Regions from separate parts of the Agromyces badenianii genome, predicted to be linked through region 1. Evidence: predicted binding sites of a transcription regulator. Region 1 holds the regulator's gene; the other holds the start of a gene.
What was found. The regulator HspR, encoded in region 1, represses chaperone genes until heat shock. The targets are predictions, from matches to a motif close to AAGTTGAGTCNNNNNGACTCAACTT.
Positions count from the first base shown of each region.

Region 2: a site for HspR is predicted at 6,081-6,105, ahead of DCE93_RS12315 (Hsp20/alpha crystallin family protein). Genes of this name have one in related genera too.

Region 1 is NZ_CP028913.1:2,954,085-2,968,245, forward strand. Features, by position in the region: gene DCE93_RS13890 (ion channel protein) at 1-1,023, opposite strand, end outside; gene DCE93_RS13895 (SHOCT domain-containing protein) at 1,246-1,662, shown strand; gene DCE93_RS13900 (DUF998 domain-containing protein) at 1,723-2,952, opposite strand; gene DCE93_RS13905 (DUF2017 family protein) at 3,100-3,591, opposite strand; gene clpS (ATP-dependent Clp protease adapter ClpS) at 3,588-3,878, opposite strand; gene DCE93_RS13915 (class I SAM-dependent methyltransferase) at 4,004-5,152, opposite strand; gene DCE93_RS13920 (hypothetical protein) at 5,311-5,976, shown strand; gene DCE93_RS13925 (heat shock protein transcriptional repressor HspR) at 5,997-6,413, opposite strand; gene DCE93_RS13930 (DnaJ C-terminal domain-containing protein) at 6,423-7,418, opposite strand; gene DCE93_RS13935 (nucleotide exchange factor GrpE) at 7,528-8,160, opposite strand; gene dnaK (molecular chaperone DnaK) at 8,163-10,031, opposite strand; gene DCE93_RS13945 (TetR/AcrR family transcriptional regulator) at 10,329-11,003, opposite strand; gene DCE93_RS13950 (DUF6326 family protein) at 11,239-11,727, shown strand; gene DCE93_RS13955 (hypothetical protein) at 11,907-12,461, shown strand; gene DCE93_RS13960 (MFS transporter) at 12,489-14,072, opposite strand.
Region 2 is NZ_CP028913.1:2,598,966-2,613,126, reverse strand. Features, by position in the region: gene DCE93_RS12355 (RNA polymerase sigma factor) at 1-589, shown strand, start outside; gene DCE93_RS12350 (sulfite exporter TauE/SafE family protein) at 756-1,580, opposite strand; gene DCE93_RS12345 (VanZ family protein) at 1,638-2,186, opposite strand; gene DCE93_RS12340 (cold-shock protein) at 2,550-2,753, shown strand; gene DCE93_RS12335 (NAD-dependent epimerase/dehydratase family protein) at 2,836-3,705, opposite strand; gene DCE93_RS12330 (fatty acid desaturase family protein) at 3,849-4,943, shown strand; gene DCE93_RS12325 (cold-shock protein) at 5,084-5,290, shown strand; gene DCE93_RS12320 (TFIIB-type zinc ribbon-containing protein) at 5,578-5,946, shown strand; gene DCE93_RS12315 (Hsp20/alpha crystallin family protein) at 6,146-6,574, shown strand; gene DCE93_RS12310 (VOC family protein) at 6,655-7,077, opposite strand; gene DCE93_RS12305 (ArsR/SmtB family transcription factor) at 7,287-7,730, shown strand; gene DCE93_RS12300 (SRPBCC family protein) at 7,727-8,203, shown strand; gene DCE93_RS12295 (VOC family protein) at 8,232-8,672, shown strand; gene DCE93_RS12290 (GyrI-like domain-containing protein) at 8,778-9,407, opposite strand; gene DCE93_RS12285 (aldo/keto reductase) at 9,500-10,489, shown strand; gene DCE93_RS12280 (MFS transporter) at 10,515-11,906, opposite strand; gene DCE93_RS12275 (hypothetical protein) at 12,310-13,002, shown strand; gene DCE93_RS12270 (phosphoketolase family protein) at 13,097-14,161, opposite strand, start outside.

The DNA of each region.
Region 1 (14,161 bases):
GCCGATGAACGTCGCCGGGAACACCCGCCCGCCGCGGAACAGCGAGCTCGCGGCGATGAGCAACGCGAGGATCTTGATGCCCGCGATCGCCGCGAGCTGCGCGCCGTCGTAATCGTCGGGATGCTCCAGGAGGTCGCCGATCTGCTCGAGGCCCTTGAACATCGTGATCGGGCCGCCGAGCAGCCCGAGGAGCCCGAGCAGCAGACCGCCCGCCGTGGCGATCAGCACCGGATGCCGGAGCGCGTGCATGGCGCGGTAGATGATCGGGAACGCTGCGAGCATCGCGAGCCCGATGACGGCGGCGCCGCTCGCGACGAGCGCACCGGTCAGCAGGTCGACCGCCTGCGGGGCGCCGTAGGCGGGCAGATCGGAGGAGAAGATCGGCGCACCGAGGAGACGCATCGTGAAGGCGCCGGCACCGGCGGCGACGAGCGGCAGGAACAGCCGGTCCCAGAGCGCGCCCCCCGACTTCAGCGCGGCGACGATTCCGGTGAAGACGAGCGCCGCGGCCACCGGGGTGCCGAACAGCGCACCGATCGTGGCGGAGGCGGCGAGCAGCACGGTGAGCTGCTTCGGCACTGCCGGCATGAGTCTCGCGATGGCCGCCACCATCAGCGCCGTGTTGACGGCGATGATCGGATTCTCGGGGCCGAGGCTCACGCCGCCGGCCAGTGCCAGCACGGTCACGATGAGCAGGCCGGGGAGGTTCCGCAGCGGCTGCGGCTGCTCGACGAGTTCGGTGGTCGCCGAGTCGGGGCCGCCATGGCCGGGCACGAACCGCAGCACCAGGCCGACCGCGAGGCCGGTGAGAGTGAGCACGGCAACGATCCACCAGCCCGAGGGATCGACGCCGAGGGCGTCGGGCAGCGCATCCCAGAGCGCCGACTGCAGCACCGCCGCGACCCGATCGAGCGCCCAGAGCACGAGTGCGGAGATGACGCCGATCGCGAGCGCGGGAACGGCGAGGACGACGAGTCGCTTCGGCGTGACCTCGGGGTCGCGGGGCGGGATGGCGAGGCTCACGGTCGGATCCCGCCCTCGAGGTCATGCGCTGCCGCACGGTTCGCCATGGTCCCTCCCGATGCCGAGGCTACCGCCGCCGCAGCCCGCGCGGTGGGATACTCGCCGCCGCGACGCCCACAGAGTTCCGAGACGTATCTCTGGACTCGCGACCATGCCACGCGATAGGTTCGCCTCAGCAGCGCTCTCAGGGGGGGGCGCTCATTTTCAGTGAAAGGCTGCGATATGAGTTTTTGGGAGAGTTTCTGGGACCTGATCTGGTGGTTCCTCTGGGCGTTCGCATTCGTCGCATATCTGTTCGCGCTGTTCGCGATCATCGGCGACCTGTTCCGCGACCAGAAGCTCAACGGCTGGTGGAAGGCGGTCTGGATCGTCTTCCTGATCTTCGTGCCGTTCCTCACCGCGCTCGTCTACCTGATCGCCCGCGGAAACGGCATGGCCGAGCGCTCGCAGAGGGAGTACAAGCAGGCGCAGGCGGCAACCGACGAGTACATCCGCCAGACCGCCGGCACCGGCAGCCCGTCTGATGAGATCGCGAAGGCCAAGGCCCTGCTCGACTCCGGCAGCATCACCCAGCAGGAGTACGAGGTGTTGAAGGCCAAGGCGCTCGCGCACCCTGGGCACCCAGCCCAGACCGTCTGATCGCAGACCACCGCCGGGAGGGTCGGATGCTTCGGCATCCGGCCCTCTCAGCGTTTCCGCTCAGGCGGCTGGGGCAGGGGCCGGCACTGCGGGGGTCGCCGTCTCGGCGGCCGGTTCCGCGGCGGCCGGCGCCTGCTGCCCGTGCATCGCACCCGAGTTTCGCAGGAAGACGATGATCCAGCTGAAGATCAGCACCGACACGACGAGCTCGACCGCGGTGAGGTTGTAGTACCCGGTCGCGAAGAACACCGTCAGCACGACGATCACGCCGACGTAGACGTAGCCGAGCAGGATGAACACCCTCGGCATCGACGGGATGAACCAGCGCAAGCCGATCACGAGGATCGCGTAGGCGACCGCCATGCCCGTCGCCACCGTGTTGTGCAGGATGAAGAACCGGTCGACCGGGAAGATGCCGACGCAGGCGAGGAAGATCCCGATGAGGATCATGCCGACCCGCACGATGTTGCGCCCCCGCAGCTCGGCCCGGGTCGCCGTGGGCACCGCGGCGGTCGCGTACTTGGCGATGGTCGTGACGATCACCCCGGCGATGATCAGGGTCATGTTGAACGCGAGCGCCGAGATGTCGTTCGTCATGCCGAGTGCGCTCAGGTTCTTCTGCCACCACAGGGCGTCGCTCGAGCTCAGCATGCTCGCGAGCGACCCCACCACGAGGAAGAGGGCGAGCACGAACGAGAGCATCATCGGCGTGAGGTGCACCGAGGAGAGGAACGCCGCGTAGGCGGTGACCGCCATGCCGACGCCGGCGAGCAGGGCACCGGGGATCGTGAAGACGACCGCCCCTTGGAAGCTCTGCTCGAGGAGGTCGGCGAGGCCGATCCAGCCGAGCAGGGCGATCGCGGCGTGGGCCACGCCGATCGCGGCGAGGTCGAACCAGTGGATGTGCGCGCCGGGCGCGTCGAGGCCCAGCCGTTTCGCCTCAGCACGGCCGGCCGCGTTCTGGGTGCGCAGGGCGAGCCGGCCGATCAGGAAGGTGATGAGCGTCGCCGCCGCGGCACCGTAGCCGATGAACTCGCCGAGCGAGCCCTCCCCGGCGATCGGCAGGTTGTGGCCGAGGAAGGCGATCCAGGCGACGAGCCCGCCGACGACGAAGGTGGCGGCGCCGATGAGCAGGGCGATCGACTCGAGGGACTCGGCGTTCGCCGCGGGGTTCCGCAGCACTCGGGCGATCGATGTCGGCACGATCGGGGCCGGCATCGCGGCCAGCACCTTCGGGGTCGGGACCTTCGGGGTCGGGGCGGACGGCATGGTCGCGGCGTCTCGGCTCATGGGCGCTCCTTGTCGGTGTGCAGCACGCCCCCGCCTGGATGCACCGGGCGACGACGGTGACTCGGCATCAGCATGCCAGCGGGGCGCCCGCTTCTCCGGGAGGCGAGCGGTGCGGCGCGGGCCGAGGCTCACCCGGCCGGCCGTGGATCAGCCCTTGATGGGGTCGAGCACCTCGAGCATCGAACCCTGCACGAAGCCGGCCCACTCGTAGGCGGCCCGCAGGTAGTCGTCGCGGGTCTCGTCGGACTCCGTCTCGTCTTCGTCGACGATGCCGACCCGCTCGGCGAGGATGAGGCGCAGGTCGGTGAGGAAGGTCAGCCAGCCCCACGCCTCGGATTGGTCGAGCTCGATCTGCACCACCCCGCCGTGCTCGTCGACGGCGGTCGCATCGCGCACCCGCTGAGCCGCCTGGCGCTTGCCGTCGACGAGGTTGTCGCGGGTGTAGCGGGTGAAGTCGTGGGCGGCGGCCTGATCGTCGGGGTAGGCGTTGGGCAGCAGACGACCGAGCGCCGGGTCGTCGGCTTCGCCGAGCAGCAGCACCGAGTCGACCTGGTCGGCGAGTTCGGAGAGCAGCATCGCCTCTTCGGTCTCGAGCACGATGCGCACGCCTTCGCCGCCGCCGAGCCCCGCGACGATCATGGCTCGTCCCTTGCGACCGTGGCCTGCAGGCCGTAGCCGTGCATCGCCTGCGCGTGTCGCTCCATGGCCTCGCGATTGCCGACGGCCACGATCGCCCGACCCTCGGTGTGCACGAGCAGCATGAGCCGCTCGGCCTCGTCGCGCTGGTAGCCGAAATAGCTGCGGAAGACGTAGCTCACGTAGGTCATGAGGTTCACCGGGTCGTCCCACACGATCGTGCGCCACGGCAGCTCGACCACGGCGCGCAGGTCGCCTTCGGTGTCGAGTTGCTCGAGCGTCGTCGTCATTCCTCAAGCCTGACACGATGTGCCGGTGCCCGCACCCCGCAGGTGGCGTCGAATGGCGACTCGACGCATCGATGTCGCGGTCGTCGGGCTCGCCGCCCCAGATCCTCCGCTGGTCGCGACCGTCGTCAGCCCGCGCGCTGCGACGCCGTGACCGTGAACTTCGCGTTGCGGGCGATCTGCCGGGTCGGGCCGACGCTGCGTTCGAGCAGCGGCCGGTAGCGCAGGTGCGAGTTCCAGACGCACCAGAGCTCACCGCCGGGCGCGAGCACCCGGGCGGCATCGGCGAAGAGATGCGCGGCGATGCCGGTCGAGATCGCCGCGTCGCTGTGGAAGGGCGGGTTCAGCACGATGAGCCGTTCGCTCGCGTCGGCGAGGCTCTCGAGCCCGTCGGCGCGGGCGACCTGCACACCCTCGGCGACGCCGTTCGCCTCGGCGGTCAGCAATGCGGATGCCGCGGCCGACGCCGAGCGATCGGTCGCCGTCACCCGCAGGCCGGGTCGCGCTCGCGCGAGCCACGCTGCCACGACGCCCGTGCCGCAGGCGAGATCGACGGCGGTCGCGGCATCCGGAACCGCATCGCCGAGCTGCGCGAGCAGGAACCGCGTGCCGATGTCGATGCCGGTGCCCGCGAAGACGCCGCCGTGAGCGACGACCGTGAGGCCGAGGTCGTCGTGGCGGGCACTTCGCGGCCACTCGCCGCCGGATGCGATCACGGCACCGGTCGACGAGTGGGCCGCCTGGGGTTCGCGCGCGATGAGCACCCGTGACTTCTGACGCGCGAGGCTCACGTCGAGTCGCTCGAAGCGGCGGCGCAGCACCTCGTTCATCGCGGGCGACATGTGCTTGAGGCGGCCGCCGCCGACCACCACGACATCGGGCCGCGCGTGCGCCGCGATGAGCGCCGACACCTCGTCGAGCCGGTCGAGCGAGCGCGGCAGGCGCAGCAGCACGAGCCGTGCCCCGTCGAAGAGTTCGCCGCCGAGCGGCATCGACGAGACGGCCGCCGCGGGGCCCTGCCGGCCCGCGTTCTCGGCGAGCGCGCGCTCACCGGTGATGAGGTCCTGGTGCACGCGGATGCCCCGTGCGCCGGCATCGGCCGCGGCGAGCGCGAGCGCCCCGTAGGAGTCGTCGACGACGACGATCTCGCCCGGTCGGGCCTCGCCGATGAGCGCGGCGGCCTCGTCGAGGATCAGCCGGTCCGCGGCATCCGATGCCTCGAGCCCGGGCCCCTCGACGTCGGGGTGGCGACGCAGGGCGCCGAGGTCGAGGGTCATGCCCCAAGGCTACGCGGGCACGGGCGCTCGAACCGGCGCTCCTGATCACAGCCGGATTCCTGGATGCGACTCCTGGCGGGGTTTGCTACCCTCGGTGCCGCATGCAGCACGCACAGCCAGGGGGACGGGCGGCGGCGCGACACGGAGTCGCGACGCCCGTGACGCGTACCCCGCGCAGCGCCCCGTCGCGCTCGCCCCGGCACTCCCTCGCTGTCGCCGCGGTGCTCTCGGTCATCGCGCTCCTCGCGGGTCTCGCCGTGGTTCCGCTGCCCCCGTCGGGCGCGGCGCTGCCGCTCGCGGCGGCCGATGCGCCGCACGTCGGCGAGGTGCAGGCCCTCAGTGTCGCGGCGGATGTCGCCGCCCCGGCGGTCTCGCACGAGTCGTATGTCGCGACGACCGGCGAGCAGACCCTCGTCGCCGGCGGCACGAACGTCGACTGGGCCAAGCTCGTGCTCATCGAGGGCGACTGGCCGGTGACCGAGGAGAACATCACCTTCATGCTGCGGTGGATGCGCCAGGAGAACGGCGCCGACAACTGGTGGAACCGCAACAACCCGCTGAACAACGGGCAGGGCTCCGGCGGCGGCTCGGGACTCGGCAGCTACCCGACCCTCATCGAAGCCGCCTTCTACGCGGCCGAGAACCTGCAGTCGGGGCGCTATCCGGCGGTGGATGCGGCGCTCGCCCGCGGCGATTCGGCCGACGCGACGGCGCAGGCGATCTGGGCCTCGGCGTGGGCGTCGAGCCACTACGGCTACGGCACCCACTGGAGTTCGCGCCCGTACGACGTCATCGAGGCGCCGGCCTCAGCGTGGGGTCGCTGACGCCGCTCGCAGCTCGGCCGTCACTCCCGCTCGAGGGGGCGCCAGACGACGACGGCGTTCTCACGGCGCGCGCGGGTGCCCGTGCGAAGCGAGATGACCTCGCCCGCCGACCCGGCGGCGAAGACGCGGCGGCCGGGGCGATTCAGCATCTCGTCGGCGAGTGCGGCTTCGAGTTCGCGCACGCGGGCGCGAAGCACGCTGACCTCGTCTTCGAGCCCGAGCACCCGACGGATGCCTTCGAGGCTCACCCCGTCGCTCGAGAGCTGGGCGATCTCACGCAGCTGCGCGACGTCGCGCATCGAGTAGCGCCGCGACTTGCCGGCGGTGCGGGTGGGTGACACCAGCCCGAGCCGGTCGTACTGGCGCAGCGTCTGCGGGTGCATCCCCGCGAGCTCGGCGGCGACGGAGATGACGAAGAGCGGACTCATCTCGTTCATCTGCGCCGCCTAGCCCCTCGACTTCGCAAGCAGCTCGTCGCGCGGGTTCTCGTCGGGCAGCAGCGCCGCGAACTCCTCGAGCTTCTCCTTCGCCTCTTTCGAGAGGTGCGACGGCACGGCCACCTGCACGATGGCGAGCAGGTCTCCGGTGCCCTTCGACGTCTCGACGCCGCGACCCTTCACGCGCAGCACACGGCCGCTCGGGGTGCCGGGTGCGACGCGCACCTTCACGGGGTCTCCGCCGAGGGTCGGCACCTGGATCGTGGTGCCGAGCGCGGCCTCGGCGAACGTGACGGGCACGTTGACCCGCAGGTTCAGGCCGTCGCGCTCGAAGACGGGATGCTTGCGCACGGTCACGGTGAGCACGATGTCGCCGGGCTCGCCGCCGTCGGGCGAGGGGTGGCCCTTGCCGCGCAGGCGGATCTTCTGCCCATCGGCGACGCCCGCCGGGATGCGCACGGTGATCGGCTTGCCCTCGGAGGTCTGCAGGGTGATCTGGTCGCCCTTGGTCGCGGTGACGAAGTCGAGCGTCGTCGACGCCGAGACATCCCGACCCTTGGTGGGGCCGCCGGTGCCGCGGTAGCCGCCGGTCGTCTGGCCGAACCGGCCGCCGCCGAAGAGGCCGCCGAGCAGGTCGTCGTAGTCGCCGCCCTGCTGGAAGGTGTACGACTGGCTGCGCCCGCCGCCGCCCTGGCCGAACATGCCGCCGAAGACGTCTTCGAAGCCGCCGGCGCCGCCGGCACTGCCGGGCGCGGTGAAGCGTGCGCCCGAGCCCATCGCGCGCACGGCGTCGTACTCCTTGCGCTGCTCGGGATCGGAGAGCACGGAGTGCGCTTCGCTGATCTCCTTGAACTTCGCCTCGGCGGCAGCGTCACCGGGGTTGGAGTCGGGGTGGTACTTGCGGGCGAGCTTGCGGTACGTCTTCTTGAGTTCCGCGTCGCTCACGTCTTTGGAGACGCCGAGCACCTTGTAGAAGTCCTTGTCGAACCAATCCTGACTGGCCACTGGCACCTCCTCTCTCGAGTCTGTCTGAAATCTGTCTTGAGTCTGTCGGATGACCGTGACGGCCGGGCCGCGACATCCGCCGAAGGGATGCCGCGGCCGGCCGAGCCGGTTACTGCGGGGTCTTCACGACGACCTTCGCCGCACGAAGCAGCGTGCCGCCGAGGGTGTACCCGGTCTCGACGACATCGGCGACCGTGTCGGTCTCGACGTCGTCTGCGGGCTGCTGGAAGATCGCCTCGTGCCGCTGCGGGTCGAAGACCTCGCCCACCTCGCCGAACGGGGTGAGGCCGAGCTTCTCAACCGCACCGCGCAGCTTCGCCGCGATCGTCGCGAACGGTGCATCGCTCTCGAGATCGCCGTGCTTCTCGGCCCGGTCGAGGTCGTCGAGCACGGGCAGCAGCGCGGCCACGGCCGCGCCGACGGCGCGCTCGCGCTCGGCCTCGCGGTTCGCCTCGGTGCGCTTGCGGTAGTTGGCGTACTCCGCTGTGACGCGCTTGAGGTCGGCGAGGTGCTCGTCGCTCGGCTCCTGCACTTCGGCGTTCGCCGCGTTCAGGATGTCGTCGACCGTGAGCTCCTCGTCGCCGGCAAGGGATGCCGCGGCATCCGCTGCCTCGGGGGCACCCTGCTCGGGTGCCCCTTCGGCCTCGGCGCCCGGCTTCCGAACCTCACCGGTCTCGGGGTCGATCCTCCGCTTGTCGCGGAAGACCGGCTCGTCGTGGTTCTGGTTCTTGTCGTCGGACATGGTTACTTCTTGTCTTCCTCGTCGTCGATGACCTCGGCGTCGACCACGTCTTCGTCAGACGAAGCCTCGGCGCCGGTGGCCGTCGCGTCTTCGCCGGCGGGGGCGCCCGCGTCGGCCTGCTGGCCCTGCGAGTAGATCGCCTCGCCGAGCTTGCCCTGCGACTGCGAGAGCTTCTCGAAGGCCGACTTCACGGCCTCGTCGTCTTCTCCGGCGAGCGCGGTCTTCAGCGCGTCGACATCGCCCTGCACCTCGGACTTGACGTCGGCGGGAAGCTTGTCGTCGTTGTCCTTGATGAGCTTCTCGACCGAGTAGGCGAGCTGCTCGGCGGAGTTGCGGGTCTCGGCCGACTCGCGGCGGGCCTTGTCTTCGGCGGCGTGCTCTTCGGCCTCGCGCACCATGCGCTCGATGTCGTCCTTCGGGAGGCTCGAACCACCCGAGATCGTCATGCGCTGCTCCTTGCCGGTGCCCTTGTCTTTCGCCGACACGTGCACGATGCCGTTGGCGTCGATGTCGAACGTGACCTCGATCTGCGGGATGCCCCGCGGCGCCGGCGCGATGCCGGTGAGCTCGAAGGTGCCGAGCGGCTTGTTGTCGCGGGTGAACTCGCGCTCGCCCTGGAAGACCTGGATCGCGACCGACGGCTGGTTGTCGTCGGCGGTCGTGAAGGTCTCGCTGCGCTTCGTGGGGATGGCCGTGTTGCGCTCGATGAGCTTCGTCATGATGCCGCCCTTGGTCTCGATGCCGAGGCTGAGGGGGGTGACGTCGATGAGCAGCACATCCTTGCGCTCGCCCTTGAGGACGCCCGCCTGGAGGGCCGCGCCGACGGCGACGACCTCATCGGGGTTGACGCCCTTGTTGGGCTCCTGGCCGGTCTCTTTCTTCACGAGCTCGCTGACCGCGGGCATGCGCGTCGAGCCGCCGACGAGCACGACGTGCGCGATGTCGGAGAGCTTGACGCCGGCCTCGCGGATGACGTCTTCGAACGGCTTCTTGGTGCGGTCGAGCAGGTCGCTCGTCATGTTCTCGAACTCGGCGCGCGTGAGCGTCTCGTCGAGGTTCGCGGGGCCGTTCTCGGTGAGCGAGAGGTAGGGCAGCTGGATGCTGGTCTTCATGTTCGAAGACAGCTCCTTCTTGGCCTGCTCCGCGGCCTCCTTCAGGCGCTGCTTGGCGATCTTGTCGTTCGAGACGTCGACGCCGGTGGTCTCCTTGAACTTCTTGATGAGCCAGTCGACGACGCGCTGGTCCCAGTCGTCGCCGCCGAGGCGGTTGTCGCCGGCGGTCGCCCGCACCTGGATGGTCGAGAAGTCGTCGTCTTTGCCCACCTCGAGGAGGGACACGTCGAAGGTGCCGCCACCGAGGTCGAAGACGAGGATGAGCTCGTCTTCCTTGCCCTTGTCGAGGCCGTACGCGAGTGCGGCCGCGGTGGGCTCGTTGATGATGCGCAGCACGTTGAGGCCTGCGATCTCGCCGGCCTCCTTCGTGGCCTGGCGCTCGGCGTCGTTGAAGTACGCCGGCACGGTGATGACCGCGTCGGTGACCGTGTCGCCGAGGTACTGCTCGGCGTCTCGCTTCAGCTTCTGCAGGATGCGCGCCGAGATCTCCTGCGGCGTGTAGCGCTTGCCGTCGATCTCGGCGGTCTTCCAGTCAGTGCCCATGTGGCGCTTGACCGACGCGATGGTGCGGTCGACGTTGGTGACCGCCTGGCGCTTCGCGGTCTCGCCGACGAGCACCTCGCCGTCTTTCGTGAATGCGACCACCGACGGGGTGGTGCGCAGGCCCTCTGCGTTCGCGATGACCGTGGGCTCGCCGCCCTCGAGGACCGCGACGACCGAGTTGGTGGTGCCGAGGTCGATTCCTACTGCTCGTGACATATGTGTTTCTCCTTCTCCCCGCCCGCCGCCCGAGCCGCACGCGAGTCGCGCACGGTTCGTGTTCAGCAGGGCCGGATACCGGTTCGACCCTTCCTGGCCCGCAACCGAAGTACCTGTGAGCAAGACTTGAGCCTTGCCGACTCAAGCCTCTCAATGCCTCTGAACCCTGTCAAGTCGAGGCGGTGAAACTTGAGTGTACTTGACTCAACTCAGGCCGGGTGCCGGGTATTCCTGCGGGTTGAAACTGGGCGCGTGACGGCGTCGCCTGCGGGCGAGATCGACGGTCCGTGAGCGTCGCTATGCGGAGGCTCTCAGGGGCTCGAGGGCGGCTAGGACGAGGTCGAGGCCGAAGGTGAACTCCTCGGCTGGGTCGTAGCCGGCAGCGACGAGCGCCGCGGCGGACTCGTTGAGGTAGGGGAACTCGTCAGGAGGAAGCTGGGGCAGGTAGACGTCCTCGCCCATGTTCGCGAACTCATCGGCTGTGTCGAACGGCAGGCTGGCTTCCTGCAGGGCGAAACCGTAGACATAGCTGTCGAGCAACCAGTTGGCGTGCGTCGCCATCAAGACCGTGAAGCCGGCCCTCCGCAGGCAGGCGGTGACCGCTTCGTGGTGGCGGAGGTTCGCGGGGCCCGGCGATGTCCGCGACTCCAACAGGCCGATCGCCCACGGGTGGCTTGCGAGAACCTGTCGAGCGGATACTGCCCGACGTCGCATCGCCGACTGCCAGTCGGTCTCTTCGGGCGGGAGCTCGATCTCCTCGAACATGAGGTCGACCATGGCGTCCAGCAGCTCGTCCTTGCTCGCCACGTAGTGGTAGAGCGACATCGCGCCCGCGCCGAGCGCGCCAGCGAGCCGGCGCATGCTCAGCCCGTCGACTCCCTCGCGGTCGGCGAGCCGGACCGCCTCGACCACCACCCGCTGCTTGCTCAGCCCCGCGTCTGACGCGACCTGGCGTTGTTCCTTCGCAGACACGGGTCCCCTCGCTCTCTCGATCGGCTTGACAATCGTACAGCGTACGCGTAATAGTACGGTGTACGCGTACGGTGTACGCGTACGGTGTACGAGCCGGCGAGAGTCGCACACCCGAGGGAAAGTCGTCGTCACCGTCTGACGACCGCACCGACGAGAACGACCCATCCCGTGCGTATGCACGCCCAGACCTGCCGCCACTCCGGCGGACGGACCGCTCCTCTCGAAAGAAGAACCGATGACCATCCGAACGAACACCCCGCACCTGCTCGACAACCCGCCGATCCCCGTGCAGGCCAAGCTTGCCGCCGCATGGACCAGCTTCATGTTCCTCTACATCTACGTCGACTTCTTCAACCTCTACAAGCCAGGCGTCGTCGACGGCATCCTGAATGGCCTCGTCTGGAGGTTCGACGTCAGCTCGACGTTGTTGACCATCATGCTCGCGTCCGTGGCGATCCCCGCCCTGATGGTGGTGCTCTCCATCACGCTGCCCGCCCGGGTGAACCGCGCCACGAACCTCGTCGTGGCATCGCTCTACATCCCATACTCGGTGTTCAATGCGGCAGGGGCGACCTGGGAGTGGGCCTTCTTCTACGGCCTCTCCATCGGAATCGAGGTGCTGCTCCTGGCCTTCATCCTGCGCTCCGCCTGGACCTGGCCTCGAACCCCCGCCGTCCCAGCCGGTTCCGCGACGACCGACCTTCGACAGGACCTTCGACAGTAGGTATCCGTGTGAAGGCCTACGGCGTGATCCCGCCGTCCATCACCCGGCCCATCGGTGGATCCAGGCTTTGCCTGCACTTCCCTCCTCGTGAGGCGGCACGGTCGACGAACCGGCGGGTGCTGCACATCGGGGACTGCCCTGATAGACGGTCGACACGGGGCGACCATAGGCTCTCGATCATGACCCGACGCCCTGCTTTCGGCGGCGCCCTGCTGGCCGCCCTCGCCATCGTTCTCCTCAACGGATGCACGCCCGCCGTCGTCGACGGCACCACGGAGCCGACGCCGTCGTCAACCCCTGCCTCGACGACGGAACCGGCACCATCGGCGACGCCGGGCGCGGCACCCGCTGCGACGTGCGACACCGTGCTCGCAACGGAGGGCTACGCGAAGCTCGCCGACGACGGCCTCCAACCACTCCCCTCGCCCCAGGTCTTCGACGCCCTCGCCGCCCGCATGGTGGAGGCGGGCGGCCTCGCCTGCGCCTGGGGAAAGCCGAACACCGACCTCGTGCTGACGGTGGTGGAGATCGGCATCACCCCCGCCGACGAAGCCGCCTGGTCGGGGGCGCTCGGCGAGACGGGATACGTCCTCACCGACCAACCGACCCCTGGCGCGTACACCGGACCGGTGGAACCGGGCAGCGGCATCAGCCCCGTCGCCGTGCTCGCCGATGGAACGCTGACGTTCGTCAGCGCCCCCGCGTTCGCGACGATGCTCGCCCCGACGGCGTAGCGGGTGCCGTGGGCCGCACGTCGCGACTCAGCCGAGCATCGTCCCCTCGGCCGACGCCGACGGCTTCGGATCCGGCAGCCGGCGCATCCGCAGCGCATTCGCGATGCCGAGGAGCCCCGCGAGGATCGGCACCAGCAGGGCGACCTGCAGTGCGATGAAGCGCGAATCGGTGTTGATGCGGAGGATCTCCTCCTGCACCTCGGGCGTCTGATCGACGAGGAGCTCCTCGAGCCCGGTGTTCGTCATGATCTCGGCGTCCTCCTCGAGCACGGTCGAGACCTGCTGCTGCTGCTCGGAGCTCAGCACCGAGCTCCCGTCGGCACTCGCGGTGAACGTGAAGGCGAGGGTCGCGAGCATGATCGCGCCCGCGAAGGCGAGGCCGAAGGAGAGGCCGAACGATCCCGCGGCCGAGTTCACTCCGGCGGCCTCGCTGACCCGCTCGTCGGTGATCGGCGAGAGGGTGTAGTTGTTCAGTTGCGAGACGAGCAGGCCGAGGCCGCAGCCCGAGATGATGAGCGGCACCGTGAGGTACCACCCCGAGTCGGCGATGGGCACGATCGGCACGAGGATGGCGAGGCCGGCCACGAGGAGCACGAACCCCCACATGATGATGCTCGACGGTCGCCGCTTGAGGCCGCGACCGGCGAGCAGCGCCACGGCGAACATGCTGAGAGACAGCGGCGCGATCGAGAGGCCCGCCTGCAGGGCGTTGTACTCGAAGACCATCTGCAGGTAGATCGGCAGCACGATCATCGTGCCGCCGAGGGCGATCTGCTGCAGCAGCTGCCCGCTCGCGCCCGCGCGGAACATCTTCGACTCGAAGAGCGCGGGGTCGAGCAGGGTGGGCTTGCCGCGACGCTTGCGGCTGCGCAGCCAGAACACGAGGAGGCCGAGGCCGAGCACGCCGATGCCGATGATGAGACCGACGTAGCCGCCGCCCTCCTGCCACACGAGGATGCCGGTCACGACTCCGCCCATGCCGACGATCGACAGCAGTGCGCCGACCAGGTCGATCGAGCGATCGCCGTGGTACGGCACGTCTTTCACGAGGCCGATGCCGGCGAGCACGACCGCGATGATCACGGCCTCGAGCGCGAAGCCGACCCGCCAGGAGAGGAAGGTCGTGATGAACCCGCCGAGGAGCGGCCCGACCGCGGCGGCGATGGCAGCGGATGCCCCGACGAGGGCGTAGACCCGCTTCTGGTGGTCGCCCTCGAAGTTGCCGTGGATGAGCGACTGCATCGCGGGCAGCAGCAGCGACGCCCCGATCCCCCCGATGAACGCCCAGAAGATGATGATCGCGGTGAGGTTCTGCGCGAACACCATCGCGATCGCGCCGACTGCGTAGCCGAGCAGGCCGAGGATGTAGGCGAGCTTGCGCCCGATGAGGTCGCCGGTCTTGCCGCCGATGAGGATGAACGCCGCCGAGACGAGCGCCTCGAGGGCGATCGCCCCCTGCACGCCGCTCACGGTGGTGTCGAGATCGCGCACGACCGCCGAGATCGACACGTTCATGAGCGAGGTGTCGACCACGAGCACGAACATCGCCATCGCGAGCAGGAAGGCCAGTCGGGCGTTGAATCGCCCCCCGGCTGCTCCACGCGGATCCATGGCTCACCCAACCACATCCCCGGCTCCTCCGGAAGAGGACGGATCGCGAACCTGACCCCAATTCTGCGAACGGGAGGAATCTGTCTCGC
Region 2 (14,161 bases), 360 kb from region 1:
TCCCGACGCTTCGGGGGAGACGACCGGGCTCCTCGCCCTCATGCTGCTCACCGATGCGCGCCGGGCCGCCCGGTCCGACGGGGCCGGCGGGCTCGTGCCGCTCGACGAGCAGGACCGCGCCCGCTGGGATCGCGGCATGATCGACGAGGGCGTCGCCCTCATCACCGAGGTGCTCGATCACGCCCCGATCGGCCCGTACCAGTTGCAGGCGGCGATCGCGGCCGTGCACGACGAGGCTCCGTCGAGCGTCGACACCGACTGGATCGAGATCCTCGGCCTCTACGAGCTGCTCGATCGCCTCGCGCCCGGCCCCATGGTCGCGCTCGGGCGCATCGTCGCGCTCGCCATGGTCGAAGGGCCGCAGGCGGGGTTGGCGGCGCTCGAGGCATCCGAATCGGCTGCAGGGGCCGCGGGCGCCGCGCTCGCCGAGCATCACCGCACCTGGGCGGTGCGCGCCCACCTGCTCGAACGATCGGGCGCCGCGGATGCCGCATCGCTCGCGTTCGCCGAGGCGGCCCGCCGCACCCTGAACGGCCCGGAGCAGCGCTACCTCGCGTCGAAGGCCGAGCGGCTGCGGGCGCGGAGCTAAGCGCGGAACGCGGTCAGCGCGGGAGCATCAAGTTCGCGATCCCGAGACGATGCTCGAGAGCAGAGCGAGAGCAGAGCGAGAGCAGAGCGAGAGCAGAGCGAGAGCAGAGCGAGAGCAGAGCGAGAGCAGAGCGAGAGCAGGGCGAATGCGACGAGCGGGCCGGGGCTCACGCGACCCGGTCGTTCCGCTCCTTCTTCTGCAGCCGGATGGCGCGCACGGCGAGCTGCACCGCCGCGATCACAACAAGCGCCGAGAACAACCACGTCGACCACTCGGGCGAGAGCAGGTGTGCGAGCGCGACGCCACCGAACGATGCCGCGGTCGCCGCGATGCCGGCGATGATGCCGGCGCGAAGGTCGACGACGCCGCCGCGGGCGTTCGTGATGGTGCCGCTGACCGCGGTGGGGATCATCACGGCGAGCGAGGTGCCCTTGGCGACCAGGTCGCTCATGCCGAAGAAGAGGATGAACGCCGGCACCATGACGAGGCCGCCGCCGATGCCGAAGAGGCCGGAGGCGACGCCGATCACGAGACCGAGCGCGACCATGCCGAGGATCGTGAGCGCGTCGAGCTCGAGATGCGCGGCTGTGCGTTCGGGCACGACGAGGAGCATGCGCACCGCGACGGCGACGAGCAGGGCGATGAACATCCAGCGCAGCCAGCCGAGCGGCAGACGGCGAAGCAGCCGGGCTCCGGCCCACGAGCCGATGATGCCGCCCGCCGCCACGAAGAAGGCCGGAATCAGGTCGACCTCGCCGCTCGCGAAGTAGGCGATCGAGCCGGCGATCGCCGTCGGCACGATCGCGGCGAGCGAGGTGGCCGAGGCCCGGCGTTGGTCCATGCCGGCGAAGGTCACGAACAACGGCACCATGAGGATGCCGCCGCCGACGCCGAACATGCCCGACAGCAGCCCGCCGATCGCGCCGATCAGCGCGAGGCGCAGCCAGGTGACGCGTCGGTCGGCCGCGGCGGGCGAGTCGGCGGTGGTCACCCGCCTACTGTACTGGCGGGAGGCCCTGAGCTCTTCTGTGCGGGCGCCCGCGCAGAGTCACGCGGCCCGATCGGGCAGCGCGGCTGCGAGGGCGGGCTCGTGCTCGGGCGTGGGCGTGGGCGCAGGCTCGGGCATCGGGTCGAACTCGGCATCCGTCACCGGGGTGAGGCGGCTCTCGCGGAGCGACTCGGCGACGAGACCCGCACGTCGCACGCCGCGGGCGACCATCACGATCACGACGCCGAGCACCGCGCCCGCCGTGTTCATCACGAGGTCGCGCGGGTCGGAGATGCGTTCGGGTTCCGGCACCTGCACGAGCTCGATGACGGCCGTGAAGCCGAAGCCGGCGAGCATCGCGAGCGGCCACCGGCGGCGCGAGATGAGCAATGCTGCCAGCATGCCGACGGGAACGAAGATCGCCACGTTGAACGCGATCTCGGCGAGGTATCCGGTCGTCCAGGTGACCGGTGCGGTCCAGGCCGCCGGGTTCAGGATGCCGCCGTCGAGCTGGTGCCCTGATGTGCGCCACGGCGCCGGTCCGATCGTCGCCCACAGCACGGCCGTCGCGTATGCAGCAGCGACGAGACCGAGGGGGCGGCGGTTCATCCCCCGATTGTCCACCTTCTCGCTGGAGGCCCGCTGGCATTTCGCCGAGTGTCGGTTCGTGGCGAAGAATTCGGCCGAAACTCTTCCCAGGTCACGATTCGATCGCGTAGCGTGTGAACCTGAACGCTACCCGATAGGGTGTGTTCACTGATTCCTCCATCAAGCGGGCGCTCGCCCGTGCCTCCATCTGATTGCCCGGAGGCGGACCGATCCGCGTGGCATGACCCGATACGAGACGACGGATGCCGGAGTGCATTCCGCCCCTCGCCCCCCGCTCCGTCGGCAACCCGCCAGCGGGGCAGCGATCGACCGTCGATCGCATCGGGCTTGCACCAGCAGCCCATACGACAGAAGGACAGCAGTATGGCAACCGGAACCGTCAAGTGGTTCAACGCCGAAAAGGGCTTCGGCTTCATCGCTCCCGACGACGGCTCGGCCGACGTCTTCGCGCACTTCAGCGCCATCTCGGGCAACGGCTACCGTTCGCTCGAAGAGGGCCAGAAGGTCGAGTTCGAGGTCGCACAGGGCCCGAAGGGTCTGCAGGCCGAGAACATCCGCGGCCTCTAAGCCTCGGAGCGCACCACGAGAACGCCCCCGCAGCACGCGCTGCGGGGGCGTTCGCCTTTCGCGGCGCGCGGTCAGTGCACGATTAGTCCGCTGGTGAGGATGCCGCGGCATCCACCTCATCGCGCCATGAATGCTTCGGCTCGAACCCGAGGTGACGCCGCGCCTTCTCGATGGAGAGCAGGGTGTCGTTGACGCCGAGTTCGCCGCGCACCTCGACGCCGGGGAACACCTCGGCGACGAGTTCGTCGTTGGACCGCGACATCACCGTGTCGGCCGCGGCGATGATGTACCGCTCGAAACCCGGCCCGGCGTTCGCGAGCGCGAGGCTCACGGCCTGCGCGCCGTCGCGTCCGTCGATGTAGCCCCAGAGGTTCCACTTGCGCAGCATCGCGTCGGCGTCGAACGACGGGAAGGCCGCGTAGTCGGCGGGGTCCATGACGTTCGAGAAGCGCAGCGCGGTGATCGAGAGCTCGGGATTCCAGCGCACGAGCTCGATCGCCAGTTGTTCCTCGAGGTGCTTGACGAGCGAGTACGTGCTCTCCGGACGCGCGGGGTACTCCTCGTCGACGGGGATGTAGGGCGGCGGCACGTCGAACGGAAGGCCCAGCACCGTCTCGCTCGAGGCGTACACGATGCGCGTGATGCCGAGTCGGCGTGCCGCTTGGAACACGTTGAACGTCGAGGTGATGTTGTTGTGGAAGGTCGCGATGTCGCTCGAGAGCCCCGGTGCCGGGATCGCCGCGAGGTGCACGATCGCGTCGACGCCGGTGTGGCGATCGTCGACGCCGGCGATGGCGTCGATCACCTGGCCGTAGTCGGTGAGATCGATCCGCGTGAAGGTCCAGGGGGTCCCCTGCTGATCGAGGTTCACGACCTCGTGTCCCTCGTCGCTGAGGGTGCGGACGACGGTGCGGCCGAGCTTTCCCGAGCCTCCGGTGACGACGATGCGCATGCGCCCAGTCTGTCATCGGCGCGCCGAGTCTGAATGTTCTCAGCGCCTTCCCATGGGAATCGGCTAGAGTCGAATCATCTGCAGCGGGTGTTCTACCCGCGTGACACGGCTGGGAAGTCGATTACCAGTCGGGACCAAGCAACATCTCTGACACTGAAACTCTCGGTGCGATTCGGGCGACGAAGCCCCGCACCGGATCCGCGGATATCACGCGGAGCTACACCGCACTCTCCCGGGTCGTGCGAGAATCAGGCCTGCTGAACCGCACTCGCTGGTTCTACCTCGCTCTCGTCTCCCTCCTCGTTCTCGCCCTCGGCGGCGCCGTCACCGGCTTCATCCTGCTCGGCGACTCCTGGTTCCAGCTGCTCATCGCCGGCGCGCTCGGCCTGATCTTCACGCAGTTCGCCTTCCTCGCCCACGAGGCCTCGCACCGTCAGGTGCTGGAGTCGGGCCCCAACAACGACCGCGTCGGCCGCATCCTCGCCGCCGGGGTCGTGGGCATCAGCTACTCGTGGTGGATGACGAAGCACACGCGTCACCACGCCAACCCGAACAAGATCGGCAAAGACCCCGACATCGACTTCGACACGATCTCGTTCACCGAGACCGATGCCGCGAAGCAGCGCGGGCTGCTCGCCCTGATCACGCGCAAGCAGGGGTACCTCTTCTTCCCGCTGCTCATGCTCGAGGGCCTGAACCTGCACTACCGCTCGATCCGCACGCTCTTCGAGCGGGGCCCTGTCAAAGGCCGCTGGATCGAGCTGAGTCTCATCGCCGTGCGGTTCACGGTGTACCTCGGAGCGATCTTCTGGGTGCTGCCGCTCGGCATGGCCTTCGCCTTCCTCGGCGTGCAGCTCGCCGTGTTCGGCGTCTACATGGGCGCCTCGTTCGCGCCGAACCACAAGGGCATGCCGATCATCCCGGCCGACGCGAAGCTCGACTTCTTCTCGAAGCAGGTGCTCACCTCGCGCAACGTCTCGGGCGGCCTGTGGGCGAGCGCCCTCCTCGGCGGACTCAACTACCAGGTCGAGCACCACCTGTTCCCGAACATGCCGCGGCCGCACCTCGCCAGGGCGCGCGAGATCGTGCGTGAGCACTGCCGCACCCTCGACGTGCCCTACACCGAGACGACGCTCATGAAGTCGTACGGTATCGTCATCGAATACCTCAACCGCGTGGGCCTCTCCGCCCGCGATCCCTTCGATTGCCCGATGGTGAACCAATTCCGTCGAGTCTGATCATCCCGTGCGGCTCGCACTCGTCGAGACCCGCACCCACACACTTCCGGCGGCGGACGTCGCCGTCGGAACCCCGCACGACCTGAGGTCGTGCACGTCGCAGCCGTTTCGGCGGCTCGGCTTTACAGAAGGAAAAGAATATGGCAACCGGAACCGTCAAGTGGTTCAACGCCGACAAGGGCTTCGGCTTCATCGCTCCTGACGACGGCTCGGCCGACGTCTTCGCGCACTTCAGCGCGATCGCATCGGGCGGCTACCGCTCGCTCGAGGAGAACCAGAAGGTCGAATTCGAGACCGCTCGCGGCCCCAAGGGCCTGCAGGCCGAGAACATCACGGTCATTTCGTAAGTTCTCGAATCCCTTTCGATCGGGGGGTCGGCGCGCTGAGCGTGTCGACACCCGGTCCACGAGCGGATGTCGCGGCAGCCGCCTCTTCGTGAGGCAGGCGCCGCGGCATCCGCTCGCTGCGTTTGGGGGTCAGGTCGCTCGGTCGATCAGGCCCGCCAGTCTCCGTCGGTCGAGTGGCCGGCCGACCGGCCGTATCGAGACCGCAGGGCGTCTTCAAAGCTTCGCTCCCTAGGCTCGGGCACGCCGACAGCCCGATCGATCCGGTCGGCCCCGAAGGAGGAGCCCCCATGCAGTGCCCCAGTGACGGAACCCTGCTCGTGATGAGTGAGCGCAGCGGCATCGAGATCGACTACTGCCCGAACTGCCGCGGCGTCTGGCTCGACCGGGGCGAGCTCGACAAGATCGTCGAGCGTGGCGCGCGCGAGTTCGGCGGGCAGCCCCAGGCCGCATCTGCTCCGCAGGCCGCGCCTGCTGCCGCACCCATACAGCCGCCGGCCCCCGCGTACGGACAGCCTTCGTACCAGCAGCCGTATGACAACCGCGGGTATGACAACCGTGGACATGACGCCCGTGGACATGACAACCGTGGGTACGGCGACCAGGGCTACCCGCGCAAGAAGAAAAAGGAGAGCTGGCTCTCCGAACTCTTCGACTGATCCTGTGCGAACGGATGCCGAGCGTGCGCGAGTACCAGAGCGCTGCTTTCGGCTGGCGTTGCGGCCGCAGAATTCGTCGCGCATTCCGTCCCCGCGGCCTTGGCACTCTCGAAAACAGAGTGCTAAAATCGACGTAGTTGAGTCGAAGTGACTCAACTCTTGAAGCAGCCGCTCCGGCGGCTCCAGGGAGGAGAAGTCAATGGCCATGATGTGGGACCCGTTCCGTGAGCTCGACCGCCTCGCTGCGGACATGCTCGATTCTCGCCAAGGGCCGCGAGTCATGCCGATCGACCTGCACCGCGACGGCGATCACTACGTGCTCGCCGCCGACCTGCCGGGCGTGGACCCCGGATCGGTCGACGTGGATGTCGACGGCCAACTGCTCACGATTCGCGCCGAGCGCACGCTGCGCACGGATGGCGACGTGAAGTGGCTCGCGCACGAGCGGCCGAGCGGCTCGTTCCTTCGTCAGATCACCCTCGGCGAGGGCATCGACACCGCAGGCATCAGCGCGCACTACGACAACGGCGTGCTGAGCGTGATCATCCCCATGAGCGAACGCGCGAAGCCGCGCAAGGTCGAAGTGGTGAGCGCGCCTGAACGGCAGCAGGTCGCGTCGAACAAGTGAGCTGACGCCGAACGCACCGACAGCGGGCCCGCATCGCACGACGATGCGGGCCCGCTGCATGCCCCGAACCGCGTCGGAGGCTACGCCGTGCTGCCGCCGATGTTCACGAGCCAGGCGATGCCGTAGCCGTCGACGCACATGCCGAAGGCGTCGCCCCACGGAGCGACCTCGAGTGGCACGGTGACGGCGCCGCTGTTCGAGAGCTTCTCCCAGTAGCCGCGCAGCTCGGCATTCTGCTCGGCGCCGCCCGAGAGCGAGACCGAGACGTTGCCGGCGCCCGTGTACTCCAGGTAGCTCGGGGTGTCCGCGCCCATCAGCACCAGGCCGCCCTCGGCCTCGAGCTGGCTGTGCATGATCTTGTCGGCGTCGGCCGGGTTGTCGGCCTGGCCGTATTCGGCGAAGGTGCTCGACGTGAGTTCACCGCCGAAGACCGACTGGTAGAACTCCATCGCCTCCTTCGCGTTGTCGCGGAAGTTGAGATACGGGTTGAGCGTGACCATGATGCGCCTGTGACCTTTCGACTCGTGCGTACTGGCCGATCCTCCTCGTTCGCGCGTCCGGCGGCAAGAAGCATCTCCCGGCGGCACGATGCACTCGCGGCGGCCGGAAGGATCTCTCGGCGGTCGGATCAAGGGTTGACAGCGGCATCCGTTCGTCATACCTTGTAATCAACCAAAAGGTTGATCAAAGAACGAGTTGAGAAAGGCGAGCGATGATCCTCGATCCCAGCGCAGACGACCGTCTCGACCGCGCCTTCATGGCGCTGGCCGACCCGGTGCGCCGGGGCATCATCGCCCGACTGAGCCGGGGGCCGGCCACGGTCAACGAGCTCGCCGAACCGTTCGCGATCACCAAGCAGGCCGTTTCGAAGCACATCCAGGTGCTCGAGAGCGCGGGGCTCGTCACCAGAACGCGTGACGCGCAACGCCGCCCCGTGCACCTCGACGCGGCCACGCTCGAAGCCCTCACCGCGTGGATCGACCGATACCGGCTGATCCACGAGCAGCAGTTCCGCGCATTGGACGCGCTGCTCGCTCAAGACCCCGGCCATGACGCCGCGGCGTCCGTCGCCCTCGATGTGCCCATCGAGCATCGCGGCGACACCCCATCAGCCGGCCAGCAGACCGGCCCCATCACGAAAGAGACAGGACAATGACGAACCCCGTCACCATCACCGCCCCCGAGGGGCTGCCCTTCATCGACATCGAGCGCGAGTTCGACGTGCCAGTGGCCGCCGTGTTCAACGCGCACCGCGACCCCGAGCTCGTGAAGCAGTGGCTCGGGCCGAACGGCTACGAGATGACCATCGAACGCTGGGACTTCGTGCCGCAGGGCGGCTACCGCTACCTGCACACCCAGCCCGGAGGTGAGGAGGCCTATGCGTTCAACGGCACGTTCCACTCGGTGCGTGAGAACGAGTTCGCGATCCAGACCTTCGAGTACGAGGGCTTCCCCGACGTCGTGGCCATCGAGTCCCTGCGGTTCGAAGATCTCGGCGGCGGTCGCACCCGCCTCAGCATCCACTCCACCTACCCGAGCCTCGAGGCCCGCGACGGCATGATCCAGAGCAACATGGAGCTCGGCGTTCGCGAGGGCTACGAGCGGCTCGAGGGCCTGCTCGCGGCCTGAGCCGATGCCTCACGAAACGGAGCACACCATGGACTGGACCCTGGAAGTCGTCATCGTGCCGGTGAGCGACCTCGACCGCTCGATCGCGTTCTACCGCGACCAGCTCGGATTCGCGCTCGACCACGACACCCGCAACGAGCACATGCACATCGCGCAGCTCACCCCGCCCGGCTCGGGCTGCTCGATCGTGATCGGCTCGCTGCCGTCGCAGAACGAGATGGCTCCCGGATCGCTGCACGGTCTACAGCTCGTCGTCGCCGACGCCGAGGCGGCCCGTGCCGAGCTCATCGGCCGCGGCGTCGAGGCCAGTGCGATCACCGTCTTCGACGAACGCGACGGCGGCACGTTCTTCGGCTTCGCCGACCCCGACGGCAACACGTGGGCGGTGCAGCAGATCCGGGCCCGTGCCGAGAAGCCGCTCATCCCGGTCGAGGCGCGTCAGCGCTTCGGCGCCGAACAAGAGCTCTGAACGGGGATGCCGCGGGGCTCGCCACCATCTGGTGGCGGGCCCCCGCGGCATCCCCTCGGCGGCGCCCGACACCGGTTCTGCGCGACCCGTGCTGAGCGGCGCAGCTCAGGCCGGCGCGACCGGCTGTCGCAGGATGGTGCGCAGCTTCTCGGGCGCGGTGCGCCGCGGGTCGCCGAGGTACACCTCGTGGTGCCGGCCGTTGAACCGCAGGCGGTGCTCGGGCATGAACTCGTCGTGCAGGCGTGCGAGGGTCGGACCCTCGTCGTCGTAGGAACCGAGGTGCAGCGTCTGCACCGATCGCCCTTCGGCGAGCCGCTCGAAGCGCACCCGTTCGGCCGCAGGCGCCTTCGCGGTCGCGCGCCCGATCGCCTCGGCGATGAGTTCGGGAGGCAGCCAGTCGGGTTGCCAGATCATCATCGTCCACGACCAGGCCGACTTCTCGCGGGTGATGAACGTCGCCGGGTCGTCGGCGCTCCAGAGGCCCTCGAGGGGTCCGACGACGTAGTCGCGATCGAGCTCGCGCTTGCACTGGAACTTCGCCGTGAACGAGACGGCGTAGAGCGCCTCGACGGCGGCCGCGTACTCGGGGGCGGTGTTGGGATCGCCGTGCCCGTCGACCATGCAGTACCCGAGCTCTGGCATGTCGATGAGCTCGAAGCGGCCGCGCGGGGCGGTGTAGCACGCGAGTTCGCGCTTGACGTCGTACTTGCGCTTCACCTCGTGCGTGTCAGGCATGGCCCCACTTTCGCTCACACCACCGACACGGCGGTCGCTACGCTGTCGTCGGGATGCTTCGATCCGCCCGCGCATCCGACGACTGGAGCATCATGCAGACTCGCACCCTCGGCCGCACCGGTCGCACCGTCTCGGTCATCGGCCTCGGCACCTGGCAACTCGGCGCCGATTGGGGCGAGATCGATGAAGCCGACGCGCTCGCGGTGCTCGATGCCGCCCGCGAGGCCGGCGTCACCTTCTTCGACACCGCCGACGTCTACGGCGACGGCCGCAGCGAGGCCCTGATCGGCAGGTGGCTGCGCTCGAACCCCGACTCGGGCGTCACCGTCGCCACGAAGATGGGCCGACGGATGCCGCAGGAGCACGCCAACTACTCGCTCGCGAACTTCCGGGAGTGGACCGACCGCTCTCGGGCCAACCTCGGGGTCGACACGCTCGACCTCGTGCAACTGCACTGCCCGCCGACCTCGGTGTACTCCGACGATCGCATCTCCGACGCACTCGACACGCTCGTCGCCGACGGCGCGATCGCGAACTACGGGGTCAGCGTCGAACGGGTCGAGGAGGCGCTCACCGCCATCGCCCGGCCGCACGTGGCCTCGGTGCAGATCATCCTGAACGCGTTCCGGCTGAAGCCGCTCGACGAGGTGCTTCCCACGGCCGCCGCTGCCGGGGTCGGCATCATCGCCCGGGTGCCCCTCGCGAGCGGCCTGCTCTCTGGCCGCTACACGAGCGACACGATCTTCGCCGCGAACGACCACCGCAGCTTCAACCGGCACGGCGAGTCGTTCGACGTCGGCGAGACCTTCTCGGGCGTCGACTACGAGACGGGGGTGCGCGCGGCAGCGGAGTTCACCGCGATCGGCCGCGACGCGGCGCCGTCCGCCTCGGCCGCGCAGCTCGCCCTCGCGTGGGTCGCCGCGCAGCCGGGCGTCAGTTCGGTGATCCCCGGGGCGCGCTCACCTCAGCAGGCGCGGGCGAACGCCGCGGCCGGGTCGCTGAGCCTGCCGCCGACCGTCGACGCGGCCGTGCACGAGCTCTACGACCGGGAGATCCGACCTTCGGTGCACGCCCGCTGGTAACGCGCGCCGCGCCCCGCCCGCCGCGCTACGCGCCCGGCCCGTTCCCGTCGGGACCACTCGTATCGCGCTGGACACCGGATATCGCCGCTCCCGTGCGAAGGGAGTGATCCTGAGCGCTCTCCGCGCCGGGCGCGCCTGCCCGCCCGGGGGGCTGCTTGCGCACCTGACCGGCGACGGCGAAGCTCACGATGACGGCTGCGCCGATGACGAGCAGTGCGTGGCGGGCGCCGACAGCATCGGCGAGCATGCCGAGCAGCGGCGGGGCGCCGAGGGAGGCGATCGTCGAGAACGAGGTCACGACCGACACGCGCTGGCCGGCCTTGGCCGGGTCGTCGGATGCCGCGGCGATCGCGATCGGGTTGGCGAGCGCTGCGCCGAATCCCCAGAGCACGATGCCGATCCAGGCCACCGTGAGGTTCGGACCCAAGCCGAAGAGCGCGAGGCCGAGGAGCGACGAGGCCCCGGAGGCGCGGAGCACCGCGACCCGGCCGAAGCGATCGATGAGCCGCGTGCCGAGGAAGCGGAACACCGTCATGGCGCCGACGAAGGTGCCGAAGGCGACCGCGCCGACCGCCTCGGCGGCGGCGAACCCGTCGACGACCGCGAGGGAGAGCCACGTGGTCGCCGACCCCTCGGCGAGCGACGCGGCGAGCAGTACGACGCCGAGCAGCAGCGTGCGCGGTTCACGCCATGCCGCGAGAGCCGAGCGCACCGCCCCGCCGGTGCGGTCGCCGGTCGACTGCGCGGCGACCGAGCCCGTGACAGCAGAGACCGAGCCCGTGACAGCAGCGACGGAGCCCGTCACAGCGCCGACTGATCCCGTCGCAGTGGCGACGGGGCGGTGCGCCGTGAGCGCGGTCGACGCGCGCAGCAGCCAGAGCCGCACCGCCGTCACGATCACCGTGACGATGACGATCTGCGTCGCGATGTGCACCTCGGCGAATGCGAAGCCGGCGCCCACGAGCGCTCCGCCCGCCGCGCCGATCGAGAACGCCGCATGGAAGTGCGGCAGCACCGCGCGCCCGACGTGCTGCTCGACCGCTGCCGCGTTGATGTTGATCGGCACGTTGATGAGGGCCCCGCAGAGGCCGTTGACGAAGAGGCCGGCGATGAATGCCGTGAGGTCGGCGTTCGCCAGGCCGATGGCATCGAGGCCGAACCCGACCGCATTGATGATCGTGCCGGCGAGCAGGGTCGTGCGGCTGCCGAATCTCGCGATGACGGCGCCGACGACCAGCGCGCCGATGAGCGCGCCGATGCCGCCGACGATGAGCAGAGACCCGAGTTGCAGCGCCCCGATGCCGAGCGAGGCCTGCACGGAGGGCATCCGGCTCGTCCACGCCGACATGACGAGACCGAACAGGGCGAACTGGACCATGAGCGACCAACGGGCGCTGGAGACGTTCGTGATCGACACGTGGTGACTTTATCGCGAAAGAACATTTCCCATTGATCTGTGACGCTCCGCATCGACACTCCGCATCGACACTCCGCATCGACACTCCGCATCGAAACCCGTGAAATTCCCCCCGAACGGGGTGCAACGTCGCTACGCTGCACGAATGTGGTGTTAGCGGGGGGCTGACAGTGACGAATTCGGTGCGACGCAGGCGATCGCTACCGCGGTGCGCTGCGCGAACCTGTGAGATCGTCGCCGCCTTCCTCCCTTCGACCCGTCGCCACGGCGGGCGCAGTTCCGAACGCTCGGTCCGTACGAAGGAAGGAATCGAATGATCACTCAACGAGTTTCACCGTTCGAACAGAGTGGGGCAGGGCTTCTCGAGCACGCGGGGGTGCCCGGTCGGGTTCGAGTGAACCGGATGCTCGGCTTGGCGTTCGTCGGCCTGATCGTCGTCACCCTCGGGGTCGCCGCCCAGGCGCAGAGCGCGCAGGCGGCCGAACTCACCCGCGCGAAAGAGCTCGCCATCGCCCAGGTCGGTGATCGGGTGGGCATCGGTGCGGCGGGAGTCGACGTCACCGGCATCCGGGATGCCGCAGCGGCGAGTCTCGCCGCGGGCGCCGTCCGCGACGCACAGGCACTCGCCGCCGAGGCGGGCGCCGAGCTCGGTGACGGCGGGGTCACTGCGCTGGCGTCCCTTCGCCGGAGCGTGATCGGCCAGGTCGGCGTCGGCGGGTCGGCCGTCGCCGTCACGAGCGCCGTCCGCGCACTGCGCACCGAGCAGGTCGCCGTCTCGTCGGCCCTCGCCGCGCATCGCGAGGCCGTCGCCGCCCGGCTCGCCGCCGAGGCCGCGGCAGCGGCGGAAGCCGCTCGAGTGGCGGCAGAGCAGGCCGCCGCCGAGGCTGCCGACGACTCCTGGTCGGCGGATGTCTCGGTGGGCTCCGATGCCGGTGGGGCGAGCGCCGGCACCGCCGCGGCCGCCGACCCGTACACCGCCGAGTTCTACCCGGGCCTGCCCGCCGCTCCGCGCGACGAGGACTGCGGACCCTGCACCGGCAAGGAGATGCACCCGGTGTACTACAACGGCAAGTACGTGTGGGGCTGCGCCGCGTAGCAGCGACCGATTCCGATGGGCGTCCGGGCGACCGGGCGCCCATCGGCCTGACGGGGGTTCGCCGGCCGCCCCGCCGACGCGGTGCGCGGCAGGATCACTCGGCGGCGGCCCGCGGAGCGAACCGCCACCCGGTGATCCACTCGGGGTCGGCGCCGTACTCGTACGCATGCTCCCGCGCGGCGTTCCGGGCGGCGTGCCACTCGTCGGCGATCTCGGCGACACCCGGCCGGCTGTGGAGCCCCGGAACGCGGTGCAGCACGTCGAGCGCGAGCCGGTACCGGTCGAGGTCGTTCAGGTGCAGCATGTCGAACGGGGTCGTCGTGGTGCCCCGCTCGATGAAGCCCCGCACGTGCAGGTTCGTGTGGTTCGTGCGCCGGTAGGCGAGCTGGTGGATCAGCGGCGGGTAGCCGTGGAACGCGAAGATCACGGGCGCCGAGCGAGTGAAGATCGCGTCGAACGCCCGGTCGGGCAGCCCGTGGGGGTGGTGAGACGGGTCCTGCAGTCGCATCAGGTCGACGACGTTGACGAGCCGCACCCGCAGCTCGGGCAACCGCCCGCGCAGCAATTGCGCCGCCGCGATCGCCTCGGTCGTCGGCACGTCGCCGGCGCACGCGATGACGACGTCGGGCACGGATGCCGCGGCATCCGCTCGCTCGAAGCCAGGTTCGTTGCCCGCCCACTCCCACACGCCGAGACCGGCCTCGACGTGCGCTCGCGCCTCGGTGTGCGAGAGCCACTGCGGTTGCGGCTGCTTGCCCGCGACGACGACGTTGACCCGGTTCTGCGTGTCGAAGGCGTGCCGCATGACCTCGAGCAGGGTGTTCGCGTCGGGCGGCAGGTACACGCGCACGATCTCGGCCTGCTTGTTGACGACGACGTTCAGGAAGCCCGGATCCTGATGCGAGAAGCCGTTGTGGTCCTGCCGCCACACGTGCGACGAGAGCAGGTAGGTGAGGCTTGCGACATCCCCGCGCCATGGCACCTGCTTTGCCGACTCGAGCCACTTCGCGTGCTGGTTGAACATCGAGTCGACGATGTGGATGAACGCCTCGTAGCTCGTGATGAGCCCGTGCCGCCCCGTCAGCAGGTACCCCTCGAGCAGCCCCTGCATGAGGTGCTCGCTGAGCGCTTCGACCACCCGGCCCGAGCGCCCGAGGTG